3 regions of the Limnobaculum zhutongyuii genome follow, and region 1 is predicted to be linked to each of the others. Evidence: predicted binding sites of a transcription regulator. Region 1 holds the regulator's gene; each other region holds the start of a gene.
What was found. The regulator LexA, encoded in region 1, represses DNA repair genes until DNA is damaged. The targets are predictions, from matches to a motif close to TNCTGTATGTACATACAGNA.

Region 1 (10,372 bases):
CGGGAGTAATCCAGCGGAGGTATTTCCCGATTCTCTTTTGGACTTAAACCTGATAGCCAGGCCTTACGCGCATGAAGCGTGAAATTATCACAACCACCCTGTTCTGAAACAATAGTGATAAAACGCTGCAAAAACTCGTAGTTATCTGAATCATCAATACCAATTCGCGTTTTTACCGTTACTGGTATGGAAACCGCCTGTTTCATTGCGCTTACGCATTCCGCCACCAGCTCAGGTTCGGCCATCAAACAAGCGCCAAAACGTCCGTTTTGCACCCGATCAGAAGGGCAGCCCGCGTTCAGATTAATCTCGTTATAGCCTAATGCTTTTGCACGTTTAGCACATTCTGCCAGCGCCTGAGGCTCACTTCCGCCTAATTGCAACGCAACCGGCTGCTCCTGCTGGCTGTATGCCAGATAATCACCTTTACCAAACAAAATGGCACCCGTGGTGACCATCTCGGTATACAGCAGCGTTTGCCCGCTTAGCAACCGATGAAAATAGCGACAGTGACGATCGGTCCAGTCGAGCATTGGTGCAACGGAAAAGCGCTGCATAGGGTACTGTGTTGATTTATCAGAATTCATAAAGAAATTAACGGCTACCAGATAGTTTTCTTGATCGACGAACGCGATACCAGCATGAGGTTCGGCGGAATGATTAGCGGCATTTTACCATAGAAAAGGCGATTGTCGTTACCGCCTTCCCTCAATTGCCCGGTTAGGGATATGCTCTCGGCGTTCTTTATTAAGCATGATAGAATCATTAACAGGATTGTGAATAACAGAGATAACAATGAAATCAATCAATATTGAGTCTATGCTGACAAAAGCCCAGAAGTTGTGCGATCAGCGAGCAGTTCGCTTAACTCCCCAGCGGCGTCTGGCGTTGCGCTTAATGGCGGAGCAAAAGAATGCCATCAGCGCCTATGACTTATTGGATTTGCTGCGTATCTCGGAACCCCAGGCTAAACCCCCAACGGTCTATCGTGCACTCGACTTTTTACTTGAGCAGGGTTTTATCCATAAAATAGAATCCACCAATAGCTATGTTGTTTGCCACCATGTAGGTGAACCACTGCATACTTCCGCACTGTTTATTTGTGATAACTGTGGCTTAGTCACTGAACATCACGCAGAAGGAATCGACCAACTACTTAAAGAACTGGCAGAGAAAAGCCACTTCACTATTCAACATAGCGTACTTGAAACTCATGGCATTTGTTCGCAATGTGCTAATAAAGCAGGATAAAAGCAATATATTTTAAGGAATAAAAGAATAACTGTGATTGATTTACCTTGCTAATAGAGCAAGCTATATAAAACTACACTTACAAATAAGAATAAATGAATAAATATTCTTTATATCCACATACTAAATTCATAAAAAACCATAAATAAAACCAACATAACAACATGTTTTTAAAAACAATTAATATACATTAACATTCTTACAACGTTGAATCAGACATACATTAAGAATAATAAATAACACACTTTGTTATTCATTCACCTCAATTATCTTTTCTATTTTATTTTTCTTGCAAATAGAGTATATATTAGCAGCATATTTATAAGTACATTATCAGTAACACATCTTAATGATATAGCTATATATTGTTGGTTATTTTCCAGGGAAAACAAGATGAAGCAGTTTATATGGGCGCTTTTTGCTGTCGCAGGAACACTGGTCAGTGCTTCAGCCAGAGAAACGATGACGCCCATAACATTGACAACTGACGGTGAACAGCAAATTGAAGCTCAAAACTGGCGTGAAGTCACCGGACTTCCTGGCCAATTACCTGAGCGCTGGCAGTTTATTGAAACCGATTTATCCTCTATCTGGCTGCTAAAAAATTTGGATGACCCAAATTTGCTGGGGCGCATTTCAACACAAACCCTTGATGAAGGCATTCAACTCAAAGATGAAGTGGATTCCATCGCTGATAGCTTTAAATTTCAGTCGGTTGATATTACCCGCCGTACAGAAACCTATGGCGATATTGATACTGAGCAATTAGAAGTCAGCACCAAAGATGGAGAACAAGACGTCGCCGGTATCTTTGTGTTTATGAACTATCAGAACAAAATTTATACTATTTTGCTCACCAGCCATTCCAGCATTAATAAGCTCCAGCAGCACCGGCACCAATTGATGAATAATATTTTAGTAGCCAAAAGTGCCCCATCCGGTGCGTAACTGATGACTCATTCCGATCGATATGCTTCAGTAATCGCCATTAAAAAAGCGCCCTAAGGCGCTTTTTGGTTTCCTGCAATATCAGTTATCCGTTCTCACATCAGCTGATATCTGATTTTTAGATTTAATTACATCCAGTCGCCATTACGAATAACACCGACAGCAAGCCCTTCAATGGTTAAACTCTGCTCACGCAGATCAACCACGATGGGTGAAAACTCTTCATTTTCAGGGAGTAATTCAACTACGTTACCCTGTTTTTTCAGACGCTTAACCGTAACTTCATCATCAATACGCGCAACCACTACCTGACCGTTACGCACATCCTGAGTTTTATGAACAGCAAGCAGATCGCCATCCATAATACCAATGTCTTTCATTGACATACCGCTGACGCGCAGTAAAAAGTCAGCGTGTGGCTTAAACAGTGCCGGGTCTATCTGATAGTGGCTTTCCACGTGTTCCTGAGCCAGTAAAGGTTCACCTGCGGCGACCCGACCAATTAACGGGAGACCTGCATCTTCGGTTTCCAGAAGCAGACGAATCCCTCTGGAGGCCCCATTAATAATTTCAATTACCCCTTTACGGGCTAAAGCTTTTAAGTGTTCTTCAGCCGCATTGGGTGACTTAAACCCTAAGGTTTGGGCAATCTCTGCACGAGTCGGCGGCATCCCTGACTGATTGATATGGTCACGAATCAGGTCATAAATTTGTTGCTGTCTGGCGGTTAGTGCTTTCATTTCTCGATTCCCTTACCCTGTTTTTTTATACAGTTATGCTGTGAGTATATACAGGTATTCGCCAGATGAAAACCTTCATACTTCATATTTACGAGATATATCGAGAAAAATGACTCCAGAGCACAGAAACCCAGACAAACAGCGCCAGCAATATCATAATTAATACGGCAGCGGATCCCATATCCTTCGCCCGACCCGACAACTCATGGCGTTCGGTACCGATACGATCAACCACCGCTTCAATCGCGCTATTAATAATTTCAAAAGCCACAATCAATACCACAGAACCAATCAGTAAGATTCGTTCAATAATGGAAACATCCAGCCAACTGGCCAGAATGATAGCGACCACCAACAGCACAATTTCCTGACGAAAAGCAGCTTCATTTTTCCAGGTGGCCCGCAGACCACCCCACGAATACCCTGCAGCTTTAATGATACGAGTAAGTCCTGTCACCTGGTTCATTCACAATTCCTCAAGAAAATTCTACTCAATTTTAGCAATTATCATTCATCACATCATCACAGATCGCGCCGAGTTCTGGTATTCTGGCGACTCGTTATCTATATGAGGCTCGAAACATTTATGTCTGGTTGGCGTAAACTTTACTATAAGCTATTGAATATACCAATAAAAATGCTGGTTCGTAGCAAGTGTATTCCTTCTGACCCCATCGCTGAATTGGGATTGGACACCACTCGTCCAATACTATATGTCCTGCCCTATAACTCAAAAGCAGACCTGTTAACCCTACGTGCACAGTGTCTGGCTCAGGAATTACCCGATCCATTAGAACCTTATGAGATTGATGGTCAGCTACTGCCCCGCTATGTTTTTATTCATGAAGGACCGCGAGTATTCAGCTATTACGCCCCTAAAGAAGAGTCGATAAAGCTATTTCACGACTATCTGGACCTGCACCGTAATCATCCCGACCTGGATATCCAGATGGTTCCAGTCTCAGTGATGTTTGGTCGTTCTCCGGGTCGCGAAGGTCATGACAGCCATGAAGCTCCTCGCCTTCAACTGTTTAACGGTATCCAGAAGTTTTTTGTCGTGATGTGGTTAGGCCGTGACAGCTTTGTCCGCTTTTCCCAAACCGTGTCGCTACGCTATATGGCAGATGAGCATGGCACCGATAAGACCATTGCCCAAAAACTGGCCCGGGTTGCCCGCATGCACTTTGCCAGACAGCGTCTTGCCGCAACCGGACCAAAATTGCCGATGCGTCAGGATCTGTTCAATAAATTACTAACCTCAAAAGCCATTGAAAAAGCGGTTGAGGAAGAAGCGGCATCGAAGAAGATATCTCTGACGAAAGCAAAACAAAATGCTGTCGATATGATGGAAGAGATTGCAGCCAACTTTAACTATGAAACGCTGCGAGTGACTGACCGGGTGCTCAGCTGGACATGGAACCGACTCTATCAGGGTATTCATGTTCATAACGCCGAGCGAGTGCGTCAGTTGGCTCAGGATGGCCACGGCATTGTCTATGCGCCGAGCCACCGTAGTCACATGGACTATCTGCTGCTCTCCTATGTGCTTTACCATCAGGGGCTGGTACCACCGCACATTGCTGCCGGTATCAACCTCAACTTCTGGCCAGCAGGTCCTATCTTCCGTCGACTGGGTGCGTTCTTTATTCGCCGGACGTTTAAAGGCAACAAGCTCTACTCTACCGTGTTTCGTGAATATCTGGGTGAATTGTTCAGCCGGGGTTATTCCGTTGAATACTTTGTTGAGGGTGGGCGTTCACGTACCGGTCGATTGCTGGAACCGAAAACCGGCACGCTTTCCATGACTATTCAGGCTATGCTGCGCGGCGGTAATCGCCCTATTACGGTTGTGCCAGTCTATATCGGTTATGAACACGTAATGGAAGTGGGTACTTACGCCAACGAACTGCGTGGAGCAACCAAAGAGAAAGAGAACCTCTGGCAGGTAGTTCGCACCATGCGTAAGCTGCGTAATTTAGGATTAGGCTACGTGAACTTTGGTGAACCTATCCCATTAATGACCTATCTGAATCAGAATGTACCGAACTGGAGAGAATCTATCGATCCGATAGAAACGCCAAGACCAAACTGGTTAACACCGACAGTTAATCAGATTGCCGGTAAGCTGATGGTTAATATTAATAACGCAGCGGCGGCTAACGCGATGAACCTGTGTTGTACCGCGTTACTGGCCTCTCGCCAACGTGCCCTGACCCGCGAGCAACTGCTGGAGCAACTTGATTGTTATATCCAACTGCTACGCAACGTACCTTATGCCAAAGACGCGACCGTTCCATCCAGTACGCCAGAGCAGATGCTGGAACATGCGCTGAAAATGAGTAAGTTTGAGGTCGAGAAAGACAACGCCGGTGAGATCATTATATTAGCCCGCGAACAAGCGGTTCTGATGACTTACTACCGTAATAACATTCACCATATGTTAGTGTTGCCGTCGCTTATCGCCAGTATTGTGATGTATCATGATGGTATTTCTCGTCAGCAGATTATTGAGCAGATTTCACTGATTTATCCACTGCTGCGTGAAGAACTGTTTATGCACTACAGTGAAGAAGAGCTACCTGCAGTGATTGAGACCCTGATTGATGAGCTGGAACGTCAGAATCTGATTCGTCAACAGACTGAGGGGTTACTGGTGCTGACACCTTCCCGTATTCGTACGCTACAGTTACTGGCTGCCGGCGTTCGGGAAACATTACAGCGCTATACCATTACACTATCTTTACTGCGCAATAACCCAAGCATTAACCGCGGCATGCTGGAGAAAGAGAGCCGGTTACTGGCTCAACGTCTGTCTGTTTTACACGGTATTAATGCGCCAGAATTCTTTGATAAAGCCGTCTTCTCTACGTTGGTGGCAACACTGCGTACCGCAGGATATATCAATGATGTGGGTGATGCGGTTCCGGAAAACATGCAGGCCATGTATGACATGTTAACCCGCCTGATGACACCGGAAGTAAAACTGACGATTGAAAGTGTTACTGTCGCCACCGCTGAAAGTGAAACGCCAACCGAGTAACGGGTAAATTGCCAGCCTTTGGTATGGAGGCTGGCAGTCATCCCACCGGCATCAATCTAACCGTTTAAGTGAGAACCACAAAAAAGCCTGCTAATTAGCAGGCTTTTGTTCATTACGGATAAGGGGTAATTACCAGCCCTTCTCTTTAACTTTCTTAACAAAGTCCAGCGCTTTCTGCTGCTTATCTTTAGACAGCCACAGTAAGTCCATACCCGCTGCACTTACCGGAACCAGCCCTAAAGGAACCGCAACTGACATCCAGTTAACCGGATGGAAGATACCGCCCCAACCATTGATTGCGTAGTTTTCTACGTCAATCATATGTGGTGTACGCTCCTTAATACATTTTCTGAACTCGGCATAGCGTTCCGTCATTGGCGATTTATTCACTTCTTGCCACAGCGGAGTATCGTTACGAGTACAGTCATAATGCATACGCAGGAAGTCACGAATACCGTGCCATGAAGCCAGGTTAGCTTCGTTATACTCACGGATACTGTTCTCAGAGATAATCCCCTGGCTCGATACCAGCACCCGCTCAAAGTTACGCAGCTGTTCAATCATCTGACCAATTGAGGTTGCTTCCAGCGGCTCAACGAAACCAGAAGAGAGACCCAGAGACATAACGTTCTTAATCCACACTTGCTCATAGCAACCCGGATCAAAGCGAATAGTTTTATGAGGCTCAATTTCAAATCCGAGATACTTCTGAATCTCATCAATGGCATCAGCTTCGCTCTTATGTTTGCTGCTGAACACATAACCAGCACCAACACGAGTAGATAGAGGGATCTGCCACATCCAGCCTGCATCCATCGTGATTGCACGAGTAATCAGCATTGGATTTTTATTTGGGTGAGGCATATAGAATGGAATAGCGCTATCCATCAACAGATAGTCTTTAAACGTCTGCCAACGAGCACCAGGCATCTTCGCCATGACCTGACGGGTCAGACCACTGGAGTCGATCAGGAAGTCGAGCTCAACTTCGCCTTTCTCAGTGATAAGTTTAGTAACCAGCCCTTCTTCATTACGAACAAAGTCTTTAACCAGTACATCTTCATGCACCACACCACGAGACAGCGCCACTTTCTTCATGTATTTGGCAATTTTGTAGCTGTCGAAGTGGAAAGAGGTCACCAGATCGGTACGATCTTCATCTACTGCCTTAATAGCTTCTTCCATTGATGCATTATTTTTAATCAGTTGGAAGCCGCGAATCCATGACTCTAGCGGTACACCCTGATTAATTAATGCGGAATAATACGGCAGGAAACCGCCTTCAACCCACTGGGCACCTTCACCGCGCGCAGAAGTAAACAAATGGTAGAACTTGTCGTCAGCTTTACCAGTACGCCAACCTTCATAGCTGAAACCCCACTTAAAAGTAGCATCGGTCTCTGCCATAAACTCTTTTATGTCGATCTGGTTACGTTGCAGAGCGTCATAAATATTCAGCAATCCACCTTCACCTACACCTACAATACCAATCTGGCTGGACTCAATAACCCGAACTTCCACATTAGCACTAAAAATACGACGTAATGTCAGCGCGGCAAACCATCCTGCTGTTCCGCCACCAAGAATAACGATGCGCTTTGGCGTTCTCAAATTTAACATCAGCAACCTCTTCCTTTTTATGTTGATATCACTGTTACAACGAGTCTGGCGCTAAAAAATCGACCAGTAACTATCAGTTTTCAGGCTATTCATTGCACAAAAACAAATAATCAGAGCAACGCATGGCAATTAAAAACCAACTTATTTGCATTGCTAAATCATAAATAACAAAAAGAAAATATAAACGATATTTTCTTCGTCTGTTAACCGGGTGATTTTAGAAGGGAATATAGACAGGTACTGATTGAGTTATATCATTCATCCCTGAATCCACTGTTAACACAGATTCGAATGCTAACAGCGTTTCATAAGTAGATATATATCTTAAATCAATTTTTTTTCAGTTAAGATAAGGAGATACTCATCAAAAAACCAAGAAAAATAACAAACCCAACACAATTGTTATTCATGAAGGCTCTAAAACACTTATCTCTTTCTCTTTGATAAATAAGATTTTGTTGATATATAAATAATGCGCTGGCTAATAATAAAGACCAGTAAAAAAGAGAGCTTAAATTATTTAAATAACCTATCAGACATAATATTAGTACCGTACCTAATTGCAGCAGGCCAATAATCAGTTTGTCATAGTGACCAAAAAGAATAGCGGTTGATTTAATTCCGATTTTTAAATCATCATTACGGTCGACCATGGCATATTGCGTGTCATATGCAACCGTCCAGAATATATTGGCAAGTAATAACAGCCAGCAACTCAGTGGTAAAGCATCACTGACAGCGGCATACGCCATTGGTATTGACCAGCCAAATGCCATACCTAAAATGACCTGAGGCAAATGAGTAAACCGTTTCATAAAGGGATAGATCCATGCGAGGATCACGGCAGCAACAGAAAGTAAAATCGTCAACCGGTTTAACGTCAGAACTAATAAGAAAGAGATAGTCACCAGCGATAAAAATAGCACTTTACTCTCTTTCTCTGTCACCGCACCGCTTGGTAACGGACGATTACGAGTACGTTCAACATGTCCGTCAAAGTGACGATCGGCAAAATCATTAATCACGCATCCAGCCGCACGCATCAGAAATACACCGATGATAAAGATAAGCAGAATATAAACGTTCGGCGTTTCTTTCCCTGCAAGCCAGAGCGCCCAAAGCGTAGGCCAAAGCAATAACAGAGCCCCGATGGGTTTATTGATACGCATCAAACGGCAGTAAGCCAGCCATTTGCCTTCAGTCACATTTTCCCCCAATTAATATAACGGTGATGACGGTAAAAAAATCTCCGTCAGGAGCAGAGGCTTACCCGACAGGCGCAAACGGGAACGTCGCCCCCATAAACTATCCTGTAAAGATACCTGAATATAATCCCGCTCAAGTGCGGCCTGACTAAACAGGTAACGCCCAAGTGGAGTGTCTCCCAACTCAATCAGCTGTTGCTCAGGACCACTGAGTGTCTTTTCCGGAACCACGGTACGAGCCCATATCCATGGAATAGTATCACCAAACAGAAAGACTTCACGTATCCAGTAGCGTTTGTCTGTGGGTAATTCTGATTGCTCTTTGCCAAGTGAAGAGGCTGAAACATAGCCTTCAAACAGAGGTTGAACCGTCACTTTGTGGCAATAACGCTCACAGCGACGAGTCATGGAATCTTCTTCTAATAGCCAATCTGCAACCGGTTTACTTAACGAATTTTTTTGCGCCGAACACCAATCTCGAGTTTTCCAATTTGGTATCAATAGCGTTTCATTCGTCATCGTAACACCCTAAAATAGTAAGGCCTGATAACTAACAGGCCATAAGAACCGGGTGTCATTGTAACGTAAAATAGCCCCATGCAAACAGTGAAGGTTTCATTCCTGGAACTATTTTTTAACATTACGTCAATAAAACTGTCTAATTTCTACTCACGCTTTAGTCGATCGGTATTAGCTAAATACAGTGCCACGACTAAAACCAGAATGGCTCCAGAATAAATGAGGGTATCCATTGGGTCTTTATGGTCAACAATAATTAAGCGAATGATGGCTGTAATACCAATGTAGATAAAATAACGCAGAGGAAAATGGTAACCTGACTGGAAATACTTAATGATCAAAGCAATAAACTCAAAGTAGAGAAAATAGATAACAATGCCTTCAATCAATAAGTAGCTGGATGATTGTGCTGAATTAACAAACAACACTTGAATCAGGGCATAGGTCTCTTTACCAAGAAACACAATCAGAATTATCGCCAGTAACAACAGACCACAATTCAGAACCGTTTGCAGTACACGCGCTACCAGCGTTGCACGTTTAATATTTTCCAGCATGGTTCTCCCCTGTTTTCACGATTGGGCAGGGTCATTACCCTGCCCATTTTGCCCTGACGAATTAACGCCACTGCTTAAAGGTATTGATTAATCCATTGGTGGAAGAGTCATGGCTGGAGACCGCCTGGCTTCCTGCTAACTCTGGCAGAATGCGGTTAGCAAGCTGTTTACCCAGTTCAACTCCCCACTGATCAAAACTAAAGATATTCATGATAACGCCCTGAGTGAAAATTTTGTGTTCATACAGAGCAATCAGCGCCCCCAGACTATATGGGGTAATCTCTTTCAGTAAAATGGAGTTCGTTGGGCGGTTACCTTCAAACACTTTAAAAGGAACAATCTGTTCAAAATCTTCAGGCTTCTGACCCGCCTTAATAAACTCAGCGCGTACTTCTTCAGCGCCTTTACCAAAAGCCAGTGCTTCTGTCTGAGCAAAGAAGTTAGACAACAGTTTAGAGTGATGATCGCCTAATGGATTATGGCTTTGGGCAG
Region 2 (10,372 bases), 2.2 Mb from region 1:
AAGCCTATGACGCTAACTTTAAGCAGATCGACAAAGAAAAACCAAGCCTGTCATTGCTGCTGCAAGTACTGACTGACGTTAAGCGTTTTATGGCTAACTGATTAAAACTAAAGCAAACGTAACGTCCGGGTCTTGCATTAGATTCAAGAAACGGTAGTATTAATCACCAGTTTCGGCACGTAGCGCAGCCTGGTAGCGCACTGTCATGGGGTGTCAGGGGTCGGAGGTTCAAATCCTCTCGTGCCGACCAAATTATTCCAATAAAAAACCAACCTGCTATGGTTGGTTTTTTTATTGCCTGCATTTATTGATAACAAAATAGGGTTATCAAACCCCTGTTCAAACCGTATTAATCCACTTTGTTAAGCGGCGAAGGGGTGAAAATATAAAACACCACCGGATTTATAATGATTGATACGATCAGAAATTGAACGCTCATTTTGATCATTTCAGAAAAACCATCAAAATATAGTAGCCCTATCTTTTCTGCCATCAGGAAAACAGGGAAAAGAAACAGAGCATGTATCAGAGCTGTAGTCAGTGCAAAAACAGCACACTCCTTTTTTACAGGCTTTCTTGCTTTACCCTTTGCAAACATTAACGCTGCAATCAAGCTGGCAATCGCCGTCGACGTCAGGCTAATAAAAGTCGTCGTGAGCTCAAAGCGGCTACCAAACACATAGCCCGATGTAATCATTACGATAAGAGCGATAGCATAAACGCCAATGTATTTTATCATCAACTTTCCTTGTTAAAGTTTATTTAAAACCTATAAATTCTGACTTTGATTATATGAACTACAGTAATCACAGCAAATAATATCACTTCCCGAGCTATTTCTGATACGCCTATTAAAACTCACTATTTTTTGCATGTAATTTTCTCTCACAATTTATACCGTTCATCACATCCCTCAGGAAAACAATCACAGCTACAATTTAATTCATGTATCCAATGCGTCGCTTTATTCATTCATCACGGATGATGCACAAAGGGGATGACCTATGGATATTATTGAATATGAGGGGATTACCATCACTGTCTACGATGGTGACATTACCACTTTGCCACCAGATGGATTGGTTATTTATGGCGAGTTCGGGCGGCATATGCTTGGCATTGTCGAAAAAGGTAAGCTGAAAACCCTTAATGCTATTCCCTACCAGAGTATTAATGCATTACTGACTGATTTAAAAAAATTAAGTGGGCAGGGGCCGCATCATTGATGTTTGTGATTGTCTTTTATCTCTGGAGGGAAGCAGAGAAAGCGGCAATATATACGGCCTGATGCGCCCTTCCCTGCTTAAATGTAGAAACTAAATACAGGCATCAGGTCAGCGTACTCTCCCGTAGCAATTCCAGATAATCATATCCATCAAAAGTAATACGTGAAATTGACCATTTATCATCCCCATTCTGTGCGGCCATAATATAGTGTTTATCACATAACAGTTGAATATGAGCCGCAACTAACGCTGGATCGCGGTTTGGAAAGTCCTTATTGGTAATAAATGGAGCGCCCTGCGGTTGCTGTTCAACTTTCGATAAAATGACTTCTAATAGTTCAAGATCTCTTTTCATCGCACGCCTCATGTATCTGTCGGGGATTATGACTATTTCAATTTTAGCAGCCGGTAAAAAAAGCACCTGCCCGTCGTCGTCCTGACTGCCATTTTTTAAATTGTCGTCATCATCCGCTCACTATGTGACCGCCCTCTGATTTACACACTATTTGAACTCGTATAATTAAATTTCGGTTAGGCTAACAATAGGGATGTACTATGTTTCCAGAGTACCGTGATTTAATCACTCAGCTTAAAACAACCCACCCTCGTTTCCATTCATTGTTTGATAAACATAACGACCTCGACCACGAAATCCTTCGTTTGCAATCCCAGAGTGGAAATAGTCTTAACGACAAAATAGCCACCTTGAAAAAGGAAAAATTACGCCTTAAAGATGAGCTATACCGCATTTTACGAGAAGAGTCCCAGGCTCGAGCCTGATTATTATTCCATCGTTCAGATGCAAAAAAACCCGCCAGAGAGCGGGTTATTTTTTTGATTTTATTGAGGGTCAGTAACAAGTAATTTTGACTTATATCGCCAAAAACAGGCGCAATAGCAAATTCCGGCGGTTAAACTAACCGATAAAATCAACAGGCCATTCATTTCATCTGGTGTAGATTGAGCGATCATCGGGGCAACAAGGCCGATAAATGCGCCGGATAACAAACTACACAAGCAGGCCCAATGAAACGGCCAGCCTTCCCTCAGCATATAGCCAGTTTGAATTGCCAACAGTCCAAAAGGTATCAGACCAAATAAAAAAGCCACAAACAGCGGAACGACCATCATGGCGAATCCCAGAAAGCCCACCAGCGCTTCACCAATATCAGGAAACTCATAAATGATACAACCAATCAAAACACAGAGTATGGGTGCAACAAAGATATGCAAAAGTGCGGTAAACAGCCATGGCACTACTCTTTTATTCAATTCCATTTTTTATATTCCTGATATTTAGTCGCTAATTCATCATAACAAGTTTCTTCCCCCTCGAATAACCACCTGTTATTACAGCCTTTCTATAGCTATCAACCAATTTTTTTGTTATCCGGAGCTATTCCACAAAAAATTTCCGTTGCATTGCAAATTTGCCTCAATATACTATATATATATACAGTATTATATGGATGCTACTGAGGTTCAAAATGCAAGTTGAAATTTCTATTCGCAAAGAAGATCCGTTACCGGGTGGAGCAGAAGCCGCATTAAAAGAAGAGCTGGAAAAACGTCTGCGGTGCCATTTTGCCGATGTTCGCGTCAGAGTTAGGCGTGGTAGCGCTAACGATGTGACCGTATTGGGCGGGATGAAAACCGATAAAGAGCTGGTCACTGAAATATTACAACAAACCTGGGAAAGTGCAGAAGACTGGTTTGAAGCCTATCAATAAAAAGAAAGCCCCCAAATCTTTATCAGAAATTGGGGGCTTTTTATCTGTTAAAAGAGGCTAACCCTAGGGTTATTCTTCATCAGACTCCGGTGTTGCATCATCCGATGGCTGATTTGGCATGTCTTCGGTGTTTTCATCACCGCAGATGTTTTCATCATCATCTTCTTCTGGCTCAACAACGCGTTGCAAGCCCACAACATTCTCGTCTTCTGCAGTACGAATCAGAGTAACACCATGAGTATTACGACCCACTACGCTGACTTCTGATACGCGGGTACGAACCAAAGTACCAGCATCAGTAATCATCATAATCTGATCGCACTGATCGACCTGAACCGCACCTACGACACGACCATTACGCTCACTCACTTTAATGGAGATTACGCCCTGAGTCGCACGAGACTTGGTAGGATAATCAGACAATCCGGTACGTTTACCGTAGCCGTTTTGCGTTACCGTCAGAATTTCACCTTCGCCGCGTGGAACAATCAGAGAAACAACGCGATCGTCATCACTCAGTTTGATACCACGTACACCGGCAGCGGTACGGCCCATTGGGCGCACGCCTTTAATGGTGCCATCTTCCAGTTTCTCTTCTTCCAGGAAGCGAACAACCTTCCCTTCGGCAGAGAACAGCATGATCTCATTAGTGCCATCAGTTAAATCAACACCAATCAGCTCATCACCCTTATTCAGATTAACGGCAATAATACCGGCACTGCGTGGACGGCTAAATTCGGTCAGCTGAGTTTTCTTCACGGTACCATTGGCGGTAGCCATAAAGACATTCAGACCAGCTTCATATTCGCGTACCGGCAGAATGGCGGTAATACGCTCATCCTGTTCCAACGGCAGAATATTAATAATAGGACGACCGCGAGCACCACGGCTGGCTTCTGGCAATTGATAAACTTTTAACCAGTACAGGCGACCACGGCTGGAGAAGCACAAAATAGTGTCATGGGTGTTAGCCACCAACAGACGCTCAATAAAGTCTTCTTCTTTAATACGTGCCGCTGACTTACCTTTACCACCGCGACGCTGAGCCTCATAGTCAGACAGCGGTTGATACTTGACATAGCCCTGATGGGACAAGGTGACAACCACATCTTCCTGAGTAATCAGGTCTTCAATATTAATATCGGCAGTATTAGCAGTAATCTCGGTACGGCGAGGGTCGTTATACTGATCGCGAATCGCTTCAAGCTCTTCACGGATAACTTCCATCAGGCGTTCCGGGCTTTCAAGAATAAACAGCAGTGCAGCAATTTGTGTCAGCAGCTCTTTATACTCATCCAGCAGTTTTTCATGCTCAAGACCGGTCAGACGGTGTAAACGTAACTCAAGGATCGCCTGAGCCTGTTGCTCGGTCAGGTAATATTTGCCATCACGAATACCATACTCTGGTTCCAGCCACTCAGGACGAGCCGCATCGTTACCGGCGCGCTCAAGCATTGAAGCAACGTTACCCAGTTCCCATGGACGTGCCAACAAACCCATTTTTGCATCGGCTGGCGTTGCTGCGGCACGGATCAGCTCAATAATCGGATCGATGTTGGCTAATGCGATAGCCAGACCTTCCAGAATATGTGCACGTTCACGCGCTTTACGCAGTTCAAAAATAGTCCGGCGGGTAACCACTTCACGGCGGTGGCGAACAAACGCCTCCAGCATCTCTTTCAGGCCCAGCAGCTTTGGCTGCCCCTGATGGAGTGCCACCATGTTGATACCAAAGGTGACCTGAAGCTGAGTTTGTGAATACAGATTATTCAGCACCACTTCCGCTACCGCGTCGCGCTTAACTTCAATCACAACTCGCATACCGTCTTTATCAGACTCGTCGCGTAGTGCGCTGATGCCTTCAACCTTTTTATCTTTTACCAGCTCGGCAATCTTTTCAATTAACCGAGCTTTGTTCACCTGATAAGGAATTTCGTGAACAAGAATGGTTTCACGACCGCTTTTTTCATCAACTTCGATTTCTGCACGAGCACGAATATAAATTTTACCGCGGCCAGTCCGGTAAGCTTCTTCGATACCGCGACGACCATTAATGATGGCTGCCGTCGGGAAGTCAGGACCTGGGATGTGTTCCATCAGCCCTTCAAGACTGATATTTTCATCCTCAATAAAGGCCAGACAACCATTAATGACTTCCACCAGGTTATGAGGTGGTATGTTGGTTGCCATACCAACGGCGATACCAGAAGAACCATTAACCAGCAGGTTAGGAATTCTGGTTGGTAATACCGTAGGGATCTGTTCTGTTCCGTCGTAGTTAGGCCCAAAGTCAACGGTCTCTTTATCCAGATCCGCCAACAGGTCGTGAGCCATTTTAGACATACGAATTTCGGTATAACGCATCGCCGCCGCTGAGTCGCCGTCAATAGAACCGAAGTTCCCCTGACCATCAACCAGCATATAGCGTAATGAGAACGGCTGGGCCATACGAACGATGGTATCGTAGACCGCGCTATCCCCGTGTGGGTGGTATTTACCGATTACGTCGCCAACTACACGCGCCGATTTTTTATATGGTTTGTTCCAGTCGTTACCAAGTACGTTCATAGCGAACAATACGCGGCGGTGTACTGGCTTCAGGCCGTCTCGAACATCTGGTAATGCGCGTCCAACAATTACGGACATCGCATAATCAAGATATGAGTTTTTAAGCTCATCTTCGATGTTGACCGGCATAATTTCTCTGGCAAGGTCGCTCATGGAGCCGCTATCCCTCTATGTATTATCAGCCCGGAAAAGGTGCAAAATTATATCATATCTCGCGGCTTGTTTCTAATTTTCACCACGTTATCTTGCCCGAAAAGTATAGATGATAGCGTTTAATTTATTCCTGCTGCTCCCTCAGCCGCCCCAGTCATGTGTTGCACCAGAAAAGGCAGCTTAATCGTTCATGCAAAATAGATTTCACTTAGTGATGAAAAGCATCAACTCCCGATGCAACCTAGCCCATTCACGATAAACTCATGTATAATTGCCAGCCCTGTAGCGAATTGTTGGATAACTCCTATGCACTCATCAGAAAACGTTGACCAGAAAGAGATTGCTAAATTTGAAGCCGTAGCGTCACGCTGGTGGGATCTCGAAGGTGAATTTAAGCCCCTTCATCAAATTAATCCATTACGTCTGGACTACATTCAACAACGCGCTGATGGCATCTTTGGTAAAAGAATCCTCGATGTTGGCTGCGGCGGCGGTATTCTTTCTGAAAGTATGGCCAAAGAAGGTGCTAACGTTACCGGTTTAGATATGGGTTCGGAACCCCTGTTAGTGGCCCGTCTGCATGCCATAGAAAGTGGTGTTCCTGTCGAATATGTTCAACAAACCGTTGAAGCCCACGCGCTGGAGAATCAGGGTCATTACGACATCGTAACCTGTATGGAGATGCTGGAACACGTACCCGACCCTGCCTCGGTTATTCGAGCTTGTGCAAAGCTGGTTAAGCCGGGTGGCCACGTATTTTTCTCGACCATTAACCGCAATACCAAAGCCTGGTTAATGCTGGTGGTGGGCGCTGAATATGTGATGAATATGGTGCCCAAAGGAACCCATGATGCTAATAAGTTCATTCGCCCTTCGGAATTGATTAGTTGGGTCGACACGACCACGCTTCGCGATCGCCACATTACCGGGCTCCACTATAATCCGCTATTACAGACCTTTAAGCTGGGCGGTAATGTTGATGTGAACTATATGCTGCACTGCACTAATGAAGCTGCGGTATAACCACTAATGTTACAGGGTTATTAAACAACATATTTTCTGCATAACTCATTTTTATTTCTTGACTGCTTAAGAAAACAACGGTTTGAAAAATTTTTACATCAAACCGTTAAAAATTTATTTACCATCTAATATCATAATAACCTAAGACCAGACGGGAACTTAGCGCGCTTATCCCAAAAGTTATCCACAAAAACTCCCTGTTTTGTTCACTTGCAAAAAACCTCATAGACCACTATCTTGTAGCTCATGCACACAACATCCACTATATATTGTGTTTTTATCGTGCAATTACACCTTAAACCTTTTACCCATGCTGGTGTAAGCCATAAATTCTCACGGAAAGGTAGTATTACGCTATGAATCAAAGTCTATTAGTCACTAAACGCGATGGTCGCAAGGAACGCATTAATCTCGATAAAATTCATCGGGTCATTGATTGGGCTGCAGAAGGTCTGCACAACGTCTCCGTTTCTCAGGTTGAGCTTCGTTCACACATTCAGTTTTACGATGGTATCCGAACTTCTGACATCCATGAGACGATTATCCGTGCTGCAGCGGACTTAATTTCGCGTGATTCTCCGGACTATCAATATTTGGCAGCTCGTCTGGCTATCTTCCATTTGCGTAAGAAAGCCTATGGCCAGTTTGAACCGCCTGCACTCTATGCTCACGTAAAGAGCATGGTTGAGAAAGGGAAATACGATAAGCATCTGCTGGAAGATTACACTCAGGAAGAGTTTGAGCAGATGAATGACTTTATTGACCACTGGCGTGATATGAACTTCTCCTATGCAGCAGTTAAACAGCTGGAAGGTAAATATCTGGTCCAAAACCGCGTTACCGGTGAAGTTTATGAAAGTGCTCAGTTCCTCTATATTCTGGTAGCGGCCTGTCTGTTCTCCCGTTATCCACGCGAAACTCGCCTTGACTACGTAAAACGTTTTTACGATGCGATTTCCACCTTTAAAATTTCACTGCCTACGCCAATTATGGCGGGGGTTCGTACCCCTACCCGTCAATTCAGCTCTTGTGTATTGATTGAGTGCGGCGATAGTCTGGACTCCATTAACGCGACCTCCAGTGCCATTGTGAAATACGTTTCTCAACGTGCCGGTATCGGTATTAATGCGGGACGTATTCGTGCTCAGGGTAGCCCAATCCGTAATGGTGAAGCATTCCATACGGGCTGTATCCCATTCTATAAACACTTCCAGACTGCGGTTAAGTCCTGCTCTCAGGGCGGCGTACGCGGTGGTGCAGCAACGGTGTTCTATCCGTTATGGCATCTGGAAGTAGAAAGTCTGTTGGTATTAAGAAATAACCGTGGCGTAGAAGAAAACCGCGTTCGTCATATGGACTACGGCGTTCAGTTAAACAAACTGATGTATCAACGTCTGGTGAAAAACGAAAGCATTACGCTGTTCAGCCCGTCTGACGTTCCGGGGCTATATGATGCCTTCTTCGCCGATCAGGACGAATTTGAACGTCTGTATGTAAAATATGAAGCTGATTCATCCATTCGCCAGCGTCAGGTTAAAGCAGTAGAACTGTTCTCTCTGATGATGCAGGAACGTGCTTCAACCGGTCGTATCTACATTCAGAACGTTGACCACTGTAATACCCATAGCCCGTTTGATCCGGCTGTTGCACCTGTACGCCAGTCAAACCTGTGCCTGGAAATTGCACTACCAACCAAGCCGCTGAACGATATTAACGATGAAAACGGCGAGATTGCCCTTTGTACGCTTTCTGCCTTTAACCTGGGTGTTATTGACAGCCTGGATGAGTTAGAAGAGCTGGCAACTCTGGCAGTACGCTCTCTGGATGCCCTGCTGGACTATCAGGATTACCCTATTCTGGCGGCTAAACTTGGTTCAATGGGTCGTCGTACTCTGGGTATTGGCGTCATTAACTATGCTTATTATCTGGCGAAAAATGGCGTTCGTTATTCCGATGGCAGCGCAAACGGTCTGACTCACAGAGCCTTTGAAGCTATTCAGTATTATTTGCTGAAAGCCTCTAACGAACTGGCTCGTGAGCAGGGTCCATGCCCGTGGTTTGATCAAACGCGTTATGCTCAGGGCATTCTGCCCATTGATAACTACAAGAAGGACCTGGACTCCCTGTGCAATGAGCCATTGCGCTATGACTGGGAAGCACTACGCCAGAGTATCAAAACTCACGGCCTGCGTAACTCCACGCTCTCGGCCCTAATGCCTTCTGAAACTTCATCGCAAATCTCCAATGCGACGAATGGCATTGAGCCACCGCGTGGTTATATCAGTATCAAAGCATCAAAAGATGGTATTTTACGTCAGGTCGTACCTGACTATGAAAAACTGAACAATGGCTATGAGCTGCTGTGGGATATGCCAAACAACGATGGTTACTTGCATCTTGTTGGTTTAATGCAGAAATTTATCGATCAGTCTATTTCTGCCAATACCAACTATGACCCAACCCGTTTCCCGGGCGGCAAAGTACCAATGAAACAGCTACTGAAAGATCTACTGACCGCCTATAAATACGGCGTGAAAACCCTCTATTACCAAAACACCCGTGATGGTGCCGAGGATTCTCAGGAAGATTTACTGCCAGCTAAGCAAGAAGATGATGGCTGCGAAAGCGGCGCATGTAAGATTTAATCATTTTCAGGGGGCATTTGCCCCCTATCACAGGGATATATTATGCCTCATACCTACACTACGTTCTCACAGACTAAGAACGACCAGCTAAAAGAACCTATGTTCTTTGGCCAACCGGTTAACGTCGCGCGTTATGACCAGCAAAAACATGAACTATTTGAAAAGCTGATTGAGAAACAGCTCTCCTTCTTCTGGCGTCCTGAAGAAGTTGACGTTTCCCGCGATCGTATTGACTATCAGGCACTGCCTGACCACGAAAAACATATTTTTATCAGTAACCTGAAATATCAAACCTTGCTGGATTCTATTCAGGGCCGCAGCCCTAACGTTGCCTTCCTGCCGCTGATTTCGATTCCTGAACTGGAAACCTGGGTAGAAACCTGGTCTTTCTCTGAAACTATTCACTCACGTTCTTACACTCATATCATCCGTAATATTGTTAACGATCCGGCGATTGTGTTTGATGACATCGTGTCTAACGAAGAGATCCTGAAGCGCGCCAAGGATATCTCTGGTTATTACGATGACTTGATCACCATGACTAATTACTACCATCTGCTGGGAGAAGGTACCCATCAGGTCAATGGTAAATCGGTTACCGTTAATTTACGTGCGCTTAAGAAGCAGCTTTATCTTTGTCTGATGAGCGTAAATGCGCTGGAAGCCATTCGTTTCTACGTTAGCTTCGCCTGCTCTTTCGCCTTCGCTGAGCGTGAACTGATGGAAGGTAACGCCAAAATCATCAAACTGATTGCCCGTGATGAGGCGCTACACCTGACCGGCACTCAGCATATGATCAATTTGATGCGTTCCGGCAATGACGATCCGGAAATGGTAGAGATAGCTAAAGAGTGCGAACAGCAATGTTACGACCTGTTTGTTCTGGCTGCTCAGCAAGAAAAAGAGTGGGCGGACTATCTGTTCCGTGATGGTTCTATGATTGGTCTGAACAAAGATATTCTTTGCCAGTATGTAGAATATATTACCAATATTCGTATGCAGGCGGTTGGTCTGACACTCCCATTTG
Region 3 (10,372 bases), 1.4 Mb from region 1:
AGGTAGCAAACTTCCATACGTTATTGGCCTGATCGATAGCGGTTTCGAATTTATCCACATGGAGCATATTAGGGCGCTGGTTCTCCGGCAGGCGGGCGGCCCAGGCATACCAGCGGTCGATGCTGTCATCTTTCTGCTCAAAGGTCATGGCGTTATCAATATACATCAGGCTTTGAATTGGATGATTACGTAATAGTTGAGCGACGCGGGTTGCCTGTGATTTGGTTAGCGGCGTTCCGGAGAGTACCTGCTGCTTTTGGTAGTGATAGGTATAAGTACCGTTACAGCAAATTGCGGGAGTATCCAGTTGCAGAGCCTGATAGAAAGGATGGATAGCGACATGATGGCGTCCGGTAACGATAACCACTTTAACGCCTTGTTGACGCGCAAGGGCCAGAGTATCGAGAGATTCCTGCAAAATCTGCTTTTGTGAGTTGAGTAAAGTACCGTCGAGGTCGAGAGCAATAATCTGATATTTCATGGTGGCTATATTGTCTGCTGTTAACGTGATAGGAGGGAGCGGAAAGCTCAATTCGAGCATAAAACCAGCATATTATCAAAGTTTATTGCCGACTCTTTTTGTTGATGCGGTGTAACATTTCCGTAACCATACCTGGGTACTATAACCGGTGGCGAATTTACTTAGTGGCTCAGAACATAGCTCGATCGTAACTTTTAGAGGAATAAGACGAAAGTTTAGGGTAAATAACAGAGATCTTTATTCTGAGAAGAAAGAAGGATGTAGCAAGTGAAATCTGCACTCAAAAGTGCGGCTGTAAAATTTTTTTTCAATTATTTTTAAGAATAAATCGCTGGTAAACAGGATAAAAAAATTTTCAGAAGGAATGTTTTTAACTGAGTTTCTAAAAAAGACACCGGACGCAATGCAGCAGTATTAGTAGGAAAATTTTACTTATCCACCATTCCTGTGGATAACCTTGTGTATTACCGTTAGAAAAATCATCTCATCCCAGCCCTGATGCGGCTTTTCCAGTTTTTGTTTGCATTCTCGATGCCAGTTAAAAAATGTTTTTTATCATTAAGTTAGCTAAAATCAAGAGGCCAATATTGGACATCAAATGCTTCAGTGGATATGACTGAAAAAATGCGTTGATTTGAGAAATGTCAACACGTTCTTGGGGATAAATTACATTTCTATAACTTGACTATTAGCCCTTATCGATATACCCGGTCTATTGGAGCAATAGTTGTTTTAAAATTAAACAGTTATTCAAATGAGGTTTTTTACTGGTTTAATATACAGTATAATGGAAGTGGTAAAAAACTGTCCAGCTCCACATAATAGAAATTGCGATCTTTATCGAACTTTATTTTCAGATAGCTAATCTTTTAATTCAGGTAGCGTGAATCATGAGTAAAACATTCAAATTAAATTCTGCTTTTCAACCCGCAGGCGATCAACCCGAGGCTATCAGGCGGTTGGCTGAAGGGTTAGAAGATGGATTAGCTCACCAAACGCTACTTGGGGTAACCGGCTCCGGTAAAACCTTTACCATTGCTAACGTGATTGCTCAGTTGGAAAGGCCCACCATGATTCTGGCGCCGAATAAGACGCTGGCGGCTCAGCTATATGGCGAGATGAAAGCCTTCTTTCCTGAGAATGCAGTGGAGTATTTCGTCTCTTACTATGACTATTACCAGCCGGAAGCTTACGTTCCCAGCTCAGATACTTTCATTGAGAAAGACGCATCGATTAACGAACATATTGAACAGATGCGGCTGTCGGCGACTAAAGCTTTGTTGGAAAGACGTGACGTGGTGCTGGTGGCTTCGGTTTCCGCTATCTATGGTTTGGGCGATCCGGATGCCTATCTGAAAATGATGTTGCATCTGACGCGCGGCATGATTATCGATCAACGTTCGATTCTGCAACGTCTGGCCGAATTACAATACACCCGTAACGATCAGGTATTTCAGCGCAGTACTTTCAGGGTGCGTGGTGAAGTGATTGATATCTTCCCGGCGGAATCAGACGAATATGCCCTGCGTATTGAACTGTTTGATGATGAAGTGGAGCGCCTGTCGGTTTTTGACCCGCTAACCGGACAGGTTCAGCAAGTGGTTCCCCGTTTCACTATCTATCCTAAAACTCACTATGTCACCCCGCGGGAACGCATACTGGAAGCTATTGAGGGCATCAAAGTTGAACTGGCGGATCGCCGTCGGGTATTGCTGGCAAATGACAAACTGGTTGAAGAACAGCGACTCAGTCAACGAACTCAATTTGATATAGAGATGATGAATGAACTGGGTTATTGCTCTGGCATTGAAAACTATTCGCGTTATTTATCAGGGAGAGGAGAAGGGGCTCCGCCTCCAACGCTGTTTGATTATTTACCGGCGGATGGTTTGCTGGTCATTGACGAATCACACGTAACGGTGCCTCAGCTAGGCGGTATGTATCGCGGTGACCGGGCGCGTAAAGAGACGCTGGTGGAATACGGTTTCCGTTTACCTTCAGCGTTGGACAACCGTCCATTGCGATTTGAAGAATTTGAACAATTGGCTCCGCAGACTATCTATGTGTCCGCTACCCCAGGAAATTACGAACTGGAGAAATCCGGCGGTGAAGTTATCGATCAGGTCGTGCGTCCTACGGGGTTGTTGGATCCGCTGATTGAAGTTCGTCCTGTGGCTACTCAGGTGGATGACTTATTGTCTGAGATTCGTATTCGGGTGGAGAAGAACGAACGGGTACTGGTCACTACCTTAACCAAACGGATGGCCGAGGATTTAACCGAATATCTGGAAGAGCATGGAGAGCGTGTACGTTATTTGCACTCGGATATTGATACTGTTGAGCGAGTCGAGATCATCCGCGATCTGCGTTTAGGTGAGTTTGATGTACTGGTAGGGATCAACTTGCTGCGGGAAGGGCTGGATATGCCTGAGGTTTCATTAGTGGCGATTCTGGATGCGGATAAAGAAGGGTTTCTGCGTTCTGAACGTTCACTAATACAGACCATTGGTCGTGCGGCACGTAATCTAAACGGCAAAGCGATTCTCTACGGCGATAGAGTCACTAACTCGATGGCTAAGGCTATTGATGAAACAGAACGTCGCAGAGCGCGGCAAATAGCTTATAACGAGGCTAACGGAATTGTTCCGCAAGGATTGAATAAATCGATTGAGGATATTCTGGAACTGGGTCAGGGACTGGGTACGCTGAAACATGCCAAGGGCCGTGGTAAGAAGAAAGCGGCAGAGCCAGAGGCAGATTACACTGCACTGACACCACAGGCATTGGATAAAAAGATCCGCGAGTTGGAAGGCAAAATGTATCAGCATGCGCAGAATCTTGAATTTGAAGATGCCGCTCAGTTACGGGATCAGTTACAAAAATTGCGAGAGCAGTTTATCGCCATATCGTAATTGTTGAGTATTATTGAAAATCGGCTTAGAGGCTGTTTCGATGGTATGATTACGCCGTTGAACAATAAAGCTTATATAACCGATTCAGGAGAAAAAATGTCGTTTCCAATTTTTAAATATCATCCTGATCCGCTTGAGACCGGCAGTGTTATTCAATCTGAGGCTGAATGTATTTGCTGTGGTCAGGCTCGGGGCTATATTTATACGGGCCCTGCTTATGCCGTTGAAGACTATGAAGAATGCCTGTGTCCCTGGTGCATCAGTGATGGTTCCGCACACGAGAAATTAGAGGTGAGCTTCACCGATGAGAGTGGAATTGGTGGCTATGGTGATTGGGATGATGTACCTGATGAGGTTGTAGAAGAGGTGGCATTTCGTACTCCTGGTTTCTCCGGCTGGCAACAGGAACAGTGGTGGACTCACTGTGGCGATGCGGCTCAGTTTATTGGGCGGGTTGGTCAAAAAGAGTTAACAGCGTTTGGCCCTCAAGCGATTGTTGCAATTCAAGACTCAACCGGATTGTCAGATGGCCCTGAATGGGATCGTTTTTTTTCAGCGTTAGACAAAGATGGTTCGCCCACGGCATATCTATTTCGATGTACTAAATGTGGTGAGTTAGGCGGTTATCAAGACTGTGACTGATGTTTTCGACGTGAATAAGCGGTAGTTGTATTCGAATATATCAGAAGCGCAATAAATACGATTCCCGACTTAGTTTGATTATCTATAAAGGCGGCCTGTTGGCCGCCTTTATCTATTGCGCTATCTAAAATGCCGGAATCCGCCAACCCGGCCCTGGAATCCATGAGACAGATTTCCGCGATCGAACTGGTGCATATTCTCCATGCGATTTCCTCCACCCTGAAATTGTCCGCCACCTAGACGACTGCCATCAAAGTTTTGATTACGATTCTGAAGGCGATCTTGTCGGTTTTGTTGGATGCTATCCCGGTTAATATCAGTAGAAGAGGAGAAGCTGCGATCTTCTGTGCGTTGATTCGCGCGGGTACGGGCCAGTTGGTCGCGATCTACACCGGCATTAGACGGTGGTGTGACCTGTTTAAGCTGACCGTTTGACTGAACCTGCTGCCAACCTTGCCCCTTATCATAGCGATAAACATGACCGTCTTTGCCGGCGTAGAAGCCATTATCGGTATTGACATGTCCACCGTGGGTAATTTGACCGGTGCTGGCATCATAATGCACATAGCCTGAACCATGAGCATTACCGGCTATGCCCTGGCTATTAAATGCACGGGCGGAAGTTGCACCCTGATCGGTGCGGGTGGCAACGTGAGCGCTGTCAGTTACGCGACCTGTACGTGCATTGACACTGGTTCTGTTGTTAGCAGCAATGGCGTTTCCGGTATCTGGATTGGCAATAGCTGCGCCATGAGAAGCCACGGCTCTGCCAGTTTGTGGGTTATAGCGAACGTTACCTGCCACCCCTGATTTTATTCCGGTGTAGTCATTGGTATTACGCGCAGCATAACCGTAGCCATGAGTGCCGGTGGCCTGATTGTAGAAGCTGCCTCTGGCTCCCGTGCCGTAGTTTCCTGTCCATGGATTAGACCAGTCGGTACGAACACCCTGAGCAACCGTATTTCCCCAGCGACCATATACATTACTGATGGCGACAGAAGGGCCATTATACCATGGTGTTGGCCCATCCCAGTCGTACCATGGGCCCCATGATGGGCCATACCAGGCGGAAGCCCATGCCCACCCGGCAATAAAGCCAACGGACCAGCCAACGTAAGGATCATAACCAAAAGCAGCGTTGTAACCATAAGTGGCAGGGCAACCATACCAAACGTTACCAACCCAGGCATTGCAAGGATAACCGGTACCATAGACCACTACATTATTACTGACCACTGTTCCGTAATAACCCGGGGTATAACCGACATACACTACGCTGGTGGTATGTCCATATACATGAACATAAGTAACATAGTGAACCGGTGATGAAGCCGGGATGGTATAGATTATTGCCGGAACCGACAGTGCCACTGCCCAAGGCCCGCTTGATGAAGCTGCGGTAAACCAAATACCATTCTGTACGGCGTAGAACTGATTAGAACTCACCTCAATAACTGGCAGAGCGCTATTAACGGCATAGTGAAGAGTCGTGCCATCAATTGACTTAAACTGTGCTTTACCTCCGTCATAGCTGACGTTGAGTTTTGCCTGCTGAATATTGATGCTGGCGGTTTGTGGGATTGAGTTAGCAATCAGCGATTCTTTCGCTTCAGGGGTTCCCGGAATTGAAGCCAGCACCGCACTTTTTGCACTCAATGATGGTATTTTGGCGAAATCTACCGGTAACTTTTCACCGGGAACATAGCTCCAGGGGCCTTTAGTGGAGTCCGATGTAAACCAACGACCGGACAGTAAAATATACCAGGCATTATTGGTTGCTGAATCAACAAACACATCACCGCTGGTATTGGTTACATACATCAATGCGGTATTTTCAATCGGAGCGAATTGTGGATCGCCATCAACCGTAATTAACTCTGTTGGTGTGGTTGCGGTATAGATAGCAGGGTATTTCCCTTCGGCTAATGATTTTTTCATCACATCGCAGGGTTTATCCATCACGTCCACTGCTTTAGCTTTAACCGCTTCCTGCATTACTTGTATAAAACCATCGGGAATAGTGGTCAGCGGCTGCCAGTTGCCATCCAGTTTAGCGGCTGACATCCAGTGACTGGCAAAATAGAGATACCAGCGGCTGTCCTTTTCCAGCAGTAATGAACGCGTATTTATCACCCGGTTGATACTTTCAATGGAGGTAGGTTTAGTCACCGGTTCACCGTCAATCAGCACTAACAGTGCAGGCGTGAGAGAGAAAATAATTTGAGGTGGTTTATTATCTACTGCGATGCCAACCTGCTGGTTTTCAGCCTGATTGATTGCCAGTGAGGCTTCTATCTGATCCAGATTAACCATCAGGTTTTTCTGCGGTAGTGCTTTTTTTACTAATGCCAGATAGTCGTTTTGTTTATCCGATGCAGTTGGGAAGCTGACTTTATCAATGCTGATATCATGCAGCTGTGCGGTTCGGGCTGCAGTATTGGTATCAATCAGCGCTGAAAACCAGACCACGCCATAATCCAGCTGTGCTCTTTTCTTACCACTTTTATCAGTGACAGAACCCTTACTCACTGAGATTGCCAGACGCCCTTTCAGAGTATTTCCTTCCAGGCTATCTAATTGCGGTTGATAGAAAGTGACAGGTATTTTGTCGATGGTATAGCTATGTGGCCAGGGGGCTGTTTGTGCACTGGTGTTTTGATCCAATGCAGGCGTTGTTTTTGCTGCCTGAACCGGTATGGCGGCAAAAAGGGACAGGCCAAGCAGTAAAGCAGTTAAGCGGTAAGAACGTGAGAGAAACATAATTGTGCCTCATAGAAAAGCTAACAAGCGTTGTAGTTAACTGCGTGATTCGTAAGCGTATTCAGCATATAGCGTCACAGGATACTTTACTAGTTCCATAACGTTATATTTACTCTGTTAATTATTTAAGCTTTAGGCATAAAGTGACCTTGGGACATCAGCTTGTTATACTCAGGCTCCATCGTCAGCACAGGTCGTTAATTTTATTATGCAACATCAATCGAAAGATCCTCTCCACGGTATAACCCTCGAACGCCTGCTGACGACGCTGGTGGATAAATTCGGTTGGGAAGCATTGGCTCGAGAAGTCAATATCAACTGTTTTAAAAACGATCCCAGTATTAAATCTAGTCTGAAATTCTTACGCCGTACCCCATGGGCACGTAAACAGGTGGAAGATCTGTATGTTCATCACCAGTTGAGTCATCAGGTGAGTAAAGGGGATGAGGCGGAAAGTCCTTGGGGGAAGTGGGAGAAGTGGGAGAAGTAACGGTTTTTACCTATGCCCATAAAATCAGCAACTCTTCCCGATACACAATTAACCAATCCGGTGATTACACAAATCCCTCAATAAGTTAAACGTATGATTCACCGGTGGTTTAACCTGCTAATTTATATCGTTTCCGGGGTGATGTGGCGATCTACTGTTATACTTATTTAATTCACCTGACAGGAATGTCAACGTCGGTGTATCAGGATTGATAGCAGACAATTAAGTCTAAAGGGAGAATCAAGATGAAATCAGCATTTATCAAAACACTGGGTGTCGCTTGCATTGTATTAAGCATGGCAGGCTGCGCATCGAATATCTCTTCAAGTACATACAATGATAAGCAAGTTGGACAGGCTAGCCGCACTTATGCAGGGGTAATTGTCAGCTCAAGAGTGGTTGATGTGGAAGGTAACAGCAGCATTGGCGGGCTGGTTGGTTCGGCTGCTGGTGGTGTGGCAGGTTCTGCTATTGGCGGTGGTTTCCGGGCTAATGCTCTGGGGGCAATCGGCGGTGCTTTACTGGGCGGAATGTTGGGCTCATCCGTTGAAAGCAGCGCTTCTAAGCAACAGGCGATCGAGTATGTGATTCAAACCGAAAGCAACGGCATGATTACCGTCGCTCAGGGTATGGATCAACCGCTGTCCAACGGCCAAAAAGTACTGGTAATTGAAGGTAAACCAACCCGCGTCGTGGCGGATACCCGTACTCAGAAATAGTTGAATCATTGGAATAAAAAAGCGCGAGAGTTGAAACATCCTCGCGCTTTTTTATATTGTTCTATCGGCCGAATTTTTGCAGTGCCGCTTCCAGCGCTTTATGCAACATTTCACGATCGTGACGATAAGGGATATCTTCCGCTTCCAGAGGCTGTTGAACGATCACTTTATCTGTAATGCCTTCCGGACTGGTATGCGGGCCAATAATAATACCATCAATTTTTCGGCCACCGATGGCTTGTTCGATGATATCCATTTTATCTTTCAGACGAAGTGCCGCTGCGGCTGGGCTTAGCTCTTTAGCCAGATTACCAATATAGATGATCTTAGCTTTACTGCGGTGCAGCGCCTGAGCGATTTCAGTGAGTAGCAATGGTGGCAGCAGGCTGGTCATAAAACTTCCGGGACCAATCAGGATGAGTTCTGCTTCATCAATGGCTTCGATGGCTTCACGGGTTGCCGGCACATGAGGTTCTAACAACAGTTGTTCCGGCATCTGTTTCAGGCTGTCGACATTTACCTCGCCGTAGACCACATTACCTTCCACATCTACTGCCGCCAGATCTACAGGATGCTCCGACATAGGGATCAGATAAGCGCGTACTTTTAACAAATTACGAATCAGGTTTATCGCTTCTAAAGGACGGACACTGAGGTTATCCAGCGCTTTAAGCATCAGGTTACCCAGATTATGTCCTGCCAGTTCACCGTTGCCACTAAAGCGATACTCAAACATGGTGGAGGCTACGCTGGGTTCAGTAATGAGCTGATTCAGGCAGTTACGGGTATCGCCCCAGGCAATTCCGCCTTCTGATTTGCGGATGCGCCCTGTTGAACCACCATTATCCGTAGTGGTCACAATGCCAGTAAGACGAGAACCTAAAGGGGAGAGTGCTGACATTACCCGGCCTAAACCGTGTCCTCCGCCAAGCGCCACCACATGTTCCAGATCGCTTAAAGTGCGATTACGCATAACATTCCTTTTTGTGAAGCTTATTTTTGCGGCATAAGTTAACCGATTTTGAAACAAAAGGCGAAATCTGCGTGATTTTGCATGACATGGGTCAACATTGACTTATATCAAGCTACGTTATTGGGTTTTTCAGTAAGGTGCTTGCAAATGAAATGAAGAATAAACGCTATATAATTAATTACATAACGATTTATAATTCTGGCAGTAAGCGAAATTACGCATTAGTATCTATATATTGCTCTGTTAATCACTCAGTTGTTAGTCATCAACCGATTTAGAGCATACAATGAAATGAAACTCTGAGCTGCTTCGACCTAAGTCAGTCAATGATATGGTGCTGCAGCCGTGGCTTAACGTCACCAGGGTGTATGGTAGAAATGCCTGCGCCTCCCGATATTGGAAAGGTGTTTTATGGTATCGCAATTGACCGATGCTTTTGATCGCAAATTTTATTATTTGCGTTTATCTATTACCGATGTTTGCAACTTCCGTTGTAACTACTGTTTGCCTGATGGTTATAAACCAAATTCAAACAAGCGGTTCCTTACTCTTGACGAAATTAAACGCGTTGGGCGTGGCTTTGCCGAGCTCGGAACGGAGAAAGTCCGTCTGACCGGTGGTGAGCCCACTCTGCGTCGTGATTTCGTTGATATCGTCGCAGCGATTCGTGAAAACTCAGCCATTAAAACATTGGCGGTAACCACTAACGGTTATCGGATGGCGCGAGACATTCAGAGCTGGAAAGATGCCGGATTAACGTCGGTGAACGTCAGCGTAGATAGTCTGGATGCCCGACAGTTTCACGCCATTACCGGCCAGGATAAGTTCCGTCAGGTGATGGAAGGCATCGATGCCGGTTTTGCCGCCGGATTCAAAAAAATCAAAGTCAATACTGTGCTGATGCGTGATGTTAACGATCGCAGTCTGGCGACTTTTCTTGACTGGATTAAACACCGCCCAATTCAACTGCGTTTTATTGAATTGATGGAAACCGGAGAGGGAACCGATCTGTTCCGTAAACACCATGTTTCCGGTGAAGTGATCCGCCAGCAACTGCTGGAAAGAGGTTGGCAACAGGCGGTTCGTAGCCGTAGCGATGGCCCGGCACAAGTATTTAGTCATCCCGATTATCAGGGCGAAATTGGCCTGATCATGCCTTATGAAAAAGATTTCTGTCTGAGCTGTAACCGCCTGCGGGTTTCTGCGGTAGGTAATTTACATCTCTGCCTGTTTGGTGAGCACGGTATTTCACTGCGTGACCTGCTGGAAGAGGATAGTCAGCTCGAAGCGTTAAAAGATCGCATTCAGGAAAAACTTCAAACTAAAAAGCAGACGCACTTCCTGCATCAGGGTAATAGCGGCATTACGCAAAACCTGTCATTTATTGGCGGTTGA

Region 2: a site for LexA is predicted at 2,668-2,687, ahead of EKN56_RS05560 (DinI-like family protein). Genes of this name have one in related genera too.
Region 3: a site for LexA is predicted at 1,247-1,266, ahead of uvrB (excinuclease ABC subunit UvrB). Genes of this name have one in related genera too.

The regions. Positions count from the first base shown of each region.
Region 1 covers NZ_CP034752.1:3,721,959-3,732,330, forward strand. The annotation lists gene dusA (tRNA dihydrouridine(20/20a) synthase DusA) at 1-587, opposite strand, end outside; gene zur (zinc uptake transcriptional repressor Zur) at 796-1,251, shown strand; gene EKN56_RS16605 (hypothetical protein) at 1,645-2,199, shown strand; gene lexA (transcriptional repressor LexA) at 2,328-2,939, opposite strand; gene EKN56_RS16615 (diacylglycerol kinase) at 3,028-3,405, opposite strand; gene plsB (glycerol-3-phosphate 1-O-acyltransferase PlsB) at 3,526-5,979, shown strand; gene EKN56_RS16625 (tryptophan 7-halogenase) at 6,109-7,599, opposite strand; gene ubiA (4-hydroxybenzoate octaprenyltransferase) at 7,944-8,804, opposite strand; gene ubiC (chorismate lyase) at 8,817-9,323, opposite strand; gene psiE (phosphate-starvation-inducible protein PsiE) at 9,470-9,880, opposite strand; gene pgi (glucose-6-phosphate isomerase) at 9,942-10,372, opposite strand, start outside.
Region 2 covers NZ_CP034752.1:1,321,911-1,332,282, forward strand. The annotation lists gene yejM (LPS biosynthesis-modulating metalloenzyme YejM) at 1-101, shown strand, start outside; tRNA gene EKN56_RS05530 (tRNA-Pro) at 174-250, shown strand; gene EKN56_RS05535 (hypothetical protein) at 350-739, opposite strand; gene EKN56_RS05540 (hypothetical protein) at 1,005-1,226, shown strand; gene EKN56_RS05545 (DUF2513 domain-containing protein) at 1,330-1,581, opposite strand; gene EKN56_RS05550 (DUF465 domain-containing protein) at 1,782-2,006, shown strand; gene EKN56_RS05555 (hypothetical protein) at 2,067-2,504, opposite strand; gene EKN56_RS05560 (DinI-like family protein) at 2,714-2,956, shown strand; gene gyrA (DNA topoisomerase (ATP-hydrolyzing) subunit A) at 3,026-5,677, opposite strand; gene ubiG (bifunctional 2-polyprenyl-6-hydroxyphenol methylase/3-demethylubiquinol 3-O-methyltransferase UbiG) at 5,984-6,700, shown strand; gene nrdA (class 1a ribonucleoside-diphosphate reductase subunit alpha) at 7,057-9,345, shown strand; gene nrdB (class Ia ribonucleoside-diphosphate reductase subunit beta) at 9,388-10,372, shown strand, end outside.
Region 3 covers NZ_CP034752.1:2,310,015-2,320,386, reverse strand. The annotation lists gene EKN56_RS10220 (pyridoxal phosphatase) at 1-481, opposite strand, end outside; gene uvrB (excinuclease ABC subunit UvrB) at 1,372-3,393, shown strand; gene EKN56_RS10210 (CbrC family protein) at 3,490-4,035, shown strand; gene EKN56_RS10205 (hypothetical protein) at 4,156-6,795, opposite strand; gene EKN56_RS10200 (VF530 family protein) at 7,004-7,285, shown strand; gene EKN56_RS10195 (outer membrane lipoprotein) at 7,531-8,004, shown strand; gene yvcK (uridine diphosphate-N-acetylglucosamine-binding protein YvcK) at 8,066-8,977, opposite strand; molybdenum cofactor riboswitch at 9,263-9,400, shown strand; gene moaA (GTP 3',8-cyclase MoaA) at 9,389-10,372, shown strand.